One region of the Caproicibacterium sp. XB2 genome, then DNA from elsewhere that is predicted to be linked to it. Evidence: predicted binding sites of a transcription regulator. Region 1 holds the regulator's gene; the other holds the start of a gene.
The links. Region 1 encodes HrcA, which represses chaperone genes, less so after heat shock. Its sites were predicted from a motif close to TGTTAGCACTCNNNNNNNNNGAGTGCTAACA; they were not measured.

Region 1 (4,223 bases):
CCTCCAGTTTAACCACACTTACGGGATTCGGTAAAATATTTTTTTAATGATGATAAAATGTATATCTTCCGGCTTTCACCGGTCTCTGGAACTAGTTCGCGACTTTGACCATCGCGTGGCGGACCACTTTGTCCCCCAGCATATAGCCCTGCTGGTAAACTTCCGCAATCACATTTTCGCCAAGAGTGTCGTCCTCCGTATGGGAAACCGCGTTGTGCAGCTGTGCATCAAATTTTTCCCCTGCCTTGCCCATCGGCTCTACACCGAGTTTTTCAAGGGTGGAAAGCATTTGTTTCTGCACCATTTCAATGCCTTTGCGCAGATCCTCTGTGGAACACTCGGCCTGTCCCAGCGCACGCTCCAGATTGTCAGCCACCGGCAGGAACTCCTTTACGGTGTCCGCTGTAGCGCTGGCATACAGTGCGTTTTTCTCGCGCTCTGTGCGTTTGCGGTAGTTGTCATACTCGGCCGCGGTGCGCATCAGCCGGTCTTTCTGCTGGTCCGCTTCCATTTTGAAAGCAGCCAAGTCATTCTGCAGTTTTTCCAGCTTTTCTTTCAGTTCCTTGTTTTCTTTTTTGCTGGCCTTTCCAGCCGGTTTGTCTTTCTGGTCCTCAGCGGGCTCAGACGGCTTCGGTTCCTCTTTCTGGGGCTGTTCGGTTTCCGGCGCTGTTTTCTGCTGTGGCTCGTTTTCTTCGGCGCCTTGTGTTTCCTTTTTTTCTTCGGTACTCAAAGTCCCATCTACCCCCTTCATCTATGCAATCCAAAATTTCTGGGAATTGTCTTCCTTTTACTGCCAGTCTATCAGCTCTGTCAGCATACGGCCAACACTGCGGGCAACATAATCAATGCTGCCAATCAGTTTCGGGTAATCCATGCGCATCGGCCCCAGCACGGCGATTGCACCGGCATCCTGTTGGTGCACCGCATAATGCGCCACAATCAGCCCGGTTCCGCGCAGTGCGGACACGCCGCTCTCATTTCCCAAATACACACGGGAACCGGACCTGCGCAGCAAACCATATACTTGCTGCGGCTGCGACAGATAGCGCATCATGCGCCGCAGGTCATCCGCACCCAGTTCCGGAAAAAACAGCAGGTTTGTCTGGCCGTCCATGCGCACGTCACTGCCCATTGCTTCCCTGGCCGCATCCTGCAGGGCCATCAGCGCACTGCTCATCAGCAGCGCCGTATCGCCCATGGACGCACCCATTGTCTGGATATACGCTGGTGTAATGCTGCGCACCGGCCGTCCGGCAAGGCTTTCATTAAACACACGGAAAAACACACGCAGAATTTCCGGCGAAAGCTCAAAGCCGCAGTGGAACACACGGCTGTGCATCGTGCCGGAAGTCGTCATCAAAATCAGCATGGCCGTATGACGGCTGGTCTGTACGAACTGAATGCCGGCCACTGCCGCGGCACTGCCGCTCGGTGTAGTTGTAATCGCTGCCATGTGGCTGATGCCCGCCAACGTGCGGGCCACGCCGTCCAGCAGTTTTTCCGGGTCGTAGGCACTGGGCAGCAGCAGCGCATCAATAAAGTGGCGTTCTTCCGGTGTAACACTGGCCGGCTTCATCAGCTCATCCAGGTACAGCCGATATCCCTGCTCGCTGGGCACCCGCCCGGCGGAGGTGTGCGGCTGGTCCAACAGGCCCATCGCCGCCAAGTCACTCATCTCGTTGCGCACTGTTGCGCTGGACACGGAAAAGTCCAAATTGTCACACAGGACCTTGCTGCCCACCGGTTCGCCCGAAACCATATACAGCTCAATAATTGCCGACAGGATTTTCTGCTTGCGCGGTGTCAATTCCATATCCTCACCCTCTTTTGTAGTTAGCACTCTATGCTTATGAGTGCTAACTGCATTACTTAATGTATCATTACTTTGCCCCTGTGTCAATAGGTTAATTGTAAATACATTATGAATTTGTAGACTTTCATAAAAAAAGCGCCCATTTGGGGCGCGGTTTTTACCGTTCACAGTTCCTCCAACAAATCCGCCAGCAGCGGATTTGAAACCAGAAATCCCCGCCGTGTCAGCCGCAGGCTCTCCGGTGATACCTGTGTCAGGCCGGCCGGCACATATCGCTGTGCTGTCCGCCGCATGGCATCCGGAATACCATGCCCAAAGCGCTTCCGACAGTCAGCTTCCCGCAGGCCAGCCGTCAGCCGCAGGCGCAGCATGGCGTATTCCGCAAACGAGCCCGCCGGTATTTCTGCATCTTCTTCCGGCAGCGGTGCCTCCCCTGCCAAAAAGCCCCGCAGTGAGCGTGGCCAGTAAAAGCGTTTTCCGCCGAAATAGGAATGTGCCGCCGGACCAAGCCCCAGGTATGGTGCAAGGTCCCAATATTTTAGGTTGTGGCGGCTCTCTTGTCCGGGCCGCGCAAAGTTGCTGATTTCATACTGCCGCAGGCCGCCTTTCTCCGCTAGACTGCATGCTTTTTCATACAGTTCCGCGGCCTTGTCATCGTCCGGCAGGTCCATCTGCTCCCGCCGCTGCCAGTAAGCTGTGTGCGGCTCTATCCGCAGAAGGTACATGGATAGGTGCGTCACGCCTGCCTGCAAACAAAACTGCACGCTTTTTTGCAGGGTTTCTGCCGTCTGTCCCGGCACCGCCAGCATCAGGTCCAGCGAAACATTCGCAATGCCCGCCCGGTGTGCGTCTTCTACGGCCCGTGCCGCATCCTGCGCCGTATGCTGTCTGCCCAGCAGCCGCAGTTCCCGTTCATCCGCGCTCTGTAAGCCCAGCGATACACGATTTACTCCGGCAGCATGTACCTGCTCAAACAGCGGCTGCAGCTCGCCGTCCGGATTCGCTTCCAGCGTGATTTCCGCATTTTCCAACCCGAAAGCCTGTCGAGCCGCCATCAAAATACGGCACAGCCGCTCCGCCCCCAGCAGGCTCGGTGTACCGCCGCCAAAATAAAGAGTGTCCGCTGTCATGTCCGGATATTCCAACTTGTATTTTTTTATTTCTTCAATAATACGATTCGTATATAAATTCATCGTGCGGTCGTCCCCTCGCAGGGAAAAAAAGTCGCAGTACGGACATTTTCCGCTGCAAAACGGCACATGAATATACAGACCAACAGGTTGCATGGTGTGTTCCTCCTCTTTTGCAAAGCAGTGCTTTATGTTATAATACTACATTATAAAGAGGATTCAAAACAGGCTGCACCAGCGGCCGAGTTTCCCGGGAAAGGGGGAGTTGCCTTGCGTATTCCGCGTGAACGTATCCGCAACTTCAGCATTATTGCACATATCGACCACGGCAAATCCACACTTGCCGACCGTATTCTGGAACAAACCAAGTCTGTTCCCCTGCGTGAAATGGAAAATCAGATTCTTGACGACATGGACTTGGAACGTGAGCACGGCATTACTATTAAAGCTCGCGCGGTTACTTTGGTGTACACCGCCAAAGATGGGCTGGATTATATTTTTAACCTGATTGATACCCCCGGGCATGTGGACTTCAACTATGAAGTAAGCCGCTCGCTGGCCGCCTGTGAGGGCGCTGTGCTTGTGGTCGATGCAACACAGGGCATTGAGGCCCAAACGCTGGCAAACACCTATCTTGCCGCCGATGCCGGGTTGGAAATTCTTCCGGTCATCAATAAAATAGACCTGCCCAGTGCCAACCCCGATCGGGTGAAAAAAGAAATTGAAGACGTCATTGGCATCCCCGCGCAGGATGCCCCCTGCGTCAGTGCCAAAACCGGCCTGAATATCCGCGACGTTATGGAGCAGATTGTCCACCTTGTTCCACCGCCGCAGGGCGATGCAGGTGCCCCCCTGCAGGCGCTTATCTTTGATTCCTATTATGACTCTTACCGCGGTGCTGTCGCTCATGTCCGGCTGAAGAACGGAACTGTACACACCGGCGATGTCATTCACATGATGGCAACCGGCTGTGACTTCACGGTTGTGGAGTGCGGTTATATGCGCGCCACTTCTTTTGAACCAACCGGTGTATTGCAGGCGGGTGACGTCGGCTACATTACTGCTTCCATTAAAGAAGTAAAGGACGCCCGCGTTGGTGATACCATTACCCTGCGGGACCGGCCGGCGGAAAAGTCCCTGCCCGGCTACCGCGCCGCCCAGCCGATGGTTTTTTGCGGTATTTATCCGGCGGACGGTGCAAAATACCCCGACCTGCGCGACGCACTGGAAAAGCTGCAGCTAAATGACGCAGCCCTCTCCTTTGAACCGGAAACCAGTGT
Region 2 (4,223 bases), 850 kb from region 1:
GCGGCGTGTGACCCGGCCTATGCCTGCCGTGTCCTGCTGCAGGACCGGTACGGTATGGAGAAAAAGCTGCAGGACCGATACTGCATGCCGGAAAAATATACAACCTGCTCCCTGGTGCGCCTATTCTTTTCCGCGCCGGAGGAGTCCCTGCCGATAGAACGGACGCTGTCGTTTCCAACCGATGTCATTCCGGCGGAGGGGGACGGCATCAGCCGCCTGAGGGTGACACAGTTCAGCAATGACCCGACTTTTGTATTCAACGGCCGGGCAGAACTGGCGGTTGATTTCCCCATTGCGGGACGGCAGGCATTCCGCCGTTGGGAGGCACTGGCTGGCCAGCAGGCGGCTTATCGGGAAGAAATCCGCCTGCTGGCAGACAGTACACGGCAGGCGCTGGAAAAACATTTTCCGCAAATGCAGGGGCTGGTACAGTTCCTCGGCTGCCATACACCGGCAGACTATGCCCGGCGGTTCCACAATTTTCACGGCTCCTGTACGGCATTTATTCCAACTGCACAGGCACGTCCAGCACCGCTGACCGGCCGCCTGCCGGGACTTTCTCACCTGCTGCTGACGGGCCAGTGGCTTGGACCAACAGCCGGTATGCATACAGCGCTGCTGCAGGGCAAATTTACCGTACAGCGCATTTGTCGGGACGAACATATACCATGAGAATCCATTTAAGATAATCTATCCAAATAGACAGGAGGAAGCACCATGATTCGAGATTTGGTTGAAAAAAGCAGAAGCTACCGCGGCTATGACCAGAGCCGCCGTGTTTCTCGGGACGAGCTGCTGCAGCTGGTAGACTGCGCCCGGCTGACTCCTTCCAGTGTCAACCGTCAGCCGCTGCGCTATTATCTTGCCTGTACACCAGAGCAGACGGCAAAGATTCAGCCGCTGACGCACTGGGCACGCGCACTGCAGCCCATACAGCTGCCACATCCCGGTCACTGCCCGCCGGCATTTATTATCATTTGTCAGGATACAAATGTTGACAGTTCTCTGCAGCGGTATCAGCGGGATGTCGGAATCGTTGCGCAGACTATGCTGCTGGTGGCTGTGGAAAAGGGACTGGGCGGCTGTATGATTGGCAACTTCAGCCCCGCAGAAGTTGCCAAAGCACTGGACCTCAAACCCAATTTGGTTCCTATGCTGGTTGTTGCCATTGGCAAGCCGGACGAAACGATTATTCTTACCGAAGTCAAGAACGATGACACCAATTATTATCGGGATGAAAACGACGTGCATTACGTCCCGAAGCGCCGCTTAGAGGACCTCATTATCAACTGACTTTACAAAGAAGACTTAAAAACAAACCGGACATACCGCAGAATGTATGTCCGGCTTGTTTTATGCCTTTTTCAATTCGGTCCGGCAGACCCGCAGAAAAGTCGCAAAATATTAGCACTCGTAAATGATGACTGCTAATATTTACAATCGGTTCATAAAATAGAGAAAAAAACTTCACAGTTTCTGCGTATTATAGAAGTTGTCAAAGGGAAAGACCCAAAAGACAAAACAAAATCACTTGTGTCGCCCGCCAGACCGGGCAGACAGAGCAAAAACTGGAGGTTTTCATCATGTTTGACTTAATTCCTTTCGAGCAGCAGTTCTTCCGTCCTTTCGATGACGACTTCTTTGGCGTCCACGCAAACAGCGTCCTGCCGTGCCGCACGGATATCCGTGACGAGGGTAGCCAGTATGTTCTGGAAGCGGAACTGCCTGGTTTCCGCAAGGACGAAATCAAGGTCAACGTCAAGGATAACTGCATGACACTGACCGCACAGCACAAAGAAGAAAATGAACAGAAAAACAACGAGGGCCAGTATGTGCGCCGTGAGCGCCGTGTGACCAGTATGGGCCGTTCGTTCGATGTTTCTGACGTACAGGCAGATAAAATTTCCGCACGCTTTGAGAACGGCGTCTTGACACTGACCATGCCGAAGAAAGAAGCGGCAAAGCCGCTGCCGACCGAAATCACCATTGAATAAACCTGTTTTTCAGCCATGACAGATAGATAAAAGACTCCGCCGCCGAGGGTAACAACAGCCCTTAGCGGCGGTCTTTTTTACCAATTCGTGTTATAATAAAATGAAACGGATAAGGAGGGACAAATTTGGCAGTACAGATTTTTGCACACCGAGGTGCTTCCTTTGCGGCACCGGAGAATACTTTGCCAGCGTTTGAAAAGGCCGCTGCTCTTCACGTGGACGGCGTGGAGCTGGATGTACACTTGACCACCGATGGCCGCTTGGTGGTCATTCACGACGATACTGTGGACCGTACAACCAACGGGCAAGGCAGGGTGAACCGAATGACGCTGGAACAGCTGCGCGCACTGGACGCTTCCGCGGGGCGGCAGGGATATGGTGGTGTACGCATTCCGACACTGGCGGAAGTATACCGTCTGCTGGAGCCTACCCATTTGTTGGTGAATGTGGAGCTGAAAGAAAATCGACGCAGCCGCGACGGCTATGCGGTTATCCCAAAAGTGCTTGCACTGGAGGAATCTGCCGGTATGAGCGGACGCGTCTTCTATTCCTCTTTTAATCCGTTTCTTCTGCGGGAGCTGAAGCGCCGTTCCCCACAGAGCAAAACAGCGTTGCTTTATAAAGTGCCGCTTGCACGCGTCTGGAAGCTGGCCGCACGGCTGGTGGCAGATGCCATTCACCCCAAAGACAGTTTGCTGCGGGATACGGCTTTGGTGTCGCAGTGCCATACCCGCGGTTTGGCGGTGCGCCCATGGACGGCGGATGAACCGGCGGTGATGGAGGAGTTGTTTCGGCAGCAGGTCGATGCGGTTATCACAAACTGTCCGGAACAGGCACTGCATTTGCGTATAGATACGGTTCCCATGGCCGCCTCACATGCCTATTCAAAGTAAATACGGAAATAAAAAATCTCAGCAGTTGTGTAAAATCCGCTGAGATTTTTTGTGTTGTATTTTAGAAATTGACGCCGCAGACAAGAATGACATTGGCAAAAGAAGTAGTTTCTCCCGTGCGAACAACCGCTTTTGCGCGGCGCAGCAGCTGTTTCAGCTCCTCATGCGGAACGTATTTGTGCGGCAGCCCCTGCAAAACGGAGCAGGTTTCGTCGTGCAGCCGAGGGCTGATATTTTTCATTTCTTCCGCCAGTATGTAGGATTCCACAACCAGTTCTCCGGAAACGGCTTTTAAAGTGTCCAGAAAAGAGGGAACGCCGCGCACCAGCGACAGGTCGATGACATTTATGCCTTCCGGAATGGGCAGACCAGGGTCAGCAATCACGAAATAGTCAGTATGTCCGGCACCAGCAATCGCCGAACAAAGCTGTGGGTTTAAAATACCGTTTTTTGTCATGAGAATGAAAACTTTCCTTTCAACAAACAAGATAAAACGTTTTAATAATAAATTTACACCATTATACAGCATTTTCAGCCAAAGGAATATAGGGCATAGATAACAAATTTTCGACTTCAATGTTTTACATAGTGCATAAAAGTACAAACTTCCACAGAAAAATTTATAAAAGATGTTGACAAAACAGCTTGTACGCTGTATTCTTAATTCAAACGTATTACCAAATATATTTTCCGCTGTATTTTAAAATTGTGTAAGTTGGACAGTCGGATATGTCTGCATGGCTGTCTGCTTTGAACAGAGGTGAAACAACGGGTATGCGTGTTACAATTCGGGATATTGCCCGAAAAACGGGGCTGTCGCCCTCTACAGTTTCACTGGTCCTAAACAATAAGTGTGAGCGAATCTCACAGAAAACGCGTGACCTTGTTTTGAAAGTTGCGGCAGAGATGAACTATCACCCCAATCAAATGGCAGTTGGGCTGATTACTCGGCGAACAAAGACGCTGGGGCTGATTATACCGGACATTACCAATACGTTTTTTGCTGAGATTGCCAAAGGTGCCGAGGAGGCATGCCAAAAAAGCGGATACAGTCTGATGCTGTGCAACACTAACGATAACCCACAGAAAGATGCGGATTACATCAATGTGCTGGCCAGCCGCGGCGTGGATGGCATTCTGTTTACCATGTCGGTCAGCTCACAGGTAAGCAAAGACACACAGTGCTTTCGGATTTTGCAGCAGGTAGAAAAGCCGTTTGTGCTGGTTGACCGCACGGTGGAAGCACCTGAGGGCGGTTCTGCCGCTCCAAGTGTGTTGGTGGACAACGAACTGGGCGGCTATTTGGCTACTCGGCACCTGCTGGAACTTGGGCATC

Region 2: the regulator HrcA is predicted to act here: its motif matches at 1,403-1,433, upstream of ACIHKT_RS06420 (Hsp20/alpha crystallin family protein).

What each region holds. Positions count from the first base shown of each region.
Region 1 is NZ_CP173227.1:126,198-130,420, reverse strand. Features, by position in the region: gene grpE (nucleotide exchange factor GrpE) at 92-751, opposite strand; gene hrcA (heat-inducible transcriptional repressor HrcA) at 788-1,813, opposite strand; gene hemW (radical SAM family heme chaperone HemW) at 1,978-3,099, opposite strand; gene lepA (translation elongation factor 4) at 3,214-4,223, shown strand, end outside.
Region 2 is NZ_CP173227.1:1,273,340-1,277,562, reverse strand. Features, by position in the region: gene ACIHKT_RS06430 (NAD(P)/FAD-dependent oxidoreductase) at 1-672, shown strand, start outside; gene ACIHKT_RS06425 (nitroreductase family protein) at 718-1,293, shown strand; gene ACIHKT_RS06420 (Hsp20/alpha crystallin family protein) at 1,584-1,994, shown strand; gene ACIHKT_RS06415 (glycerophosphodiester phosphodiesterase) at 2,120-2,887, shown strand; gene rbsD (D-ribose pyranase) at 2,949-3,344, opposite strand; gene ACIHKT_RS06405 (LacI family DNA-binding transcriptional regulator) at 3,662-4,223, shown strand, end outside.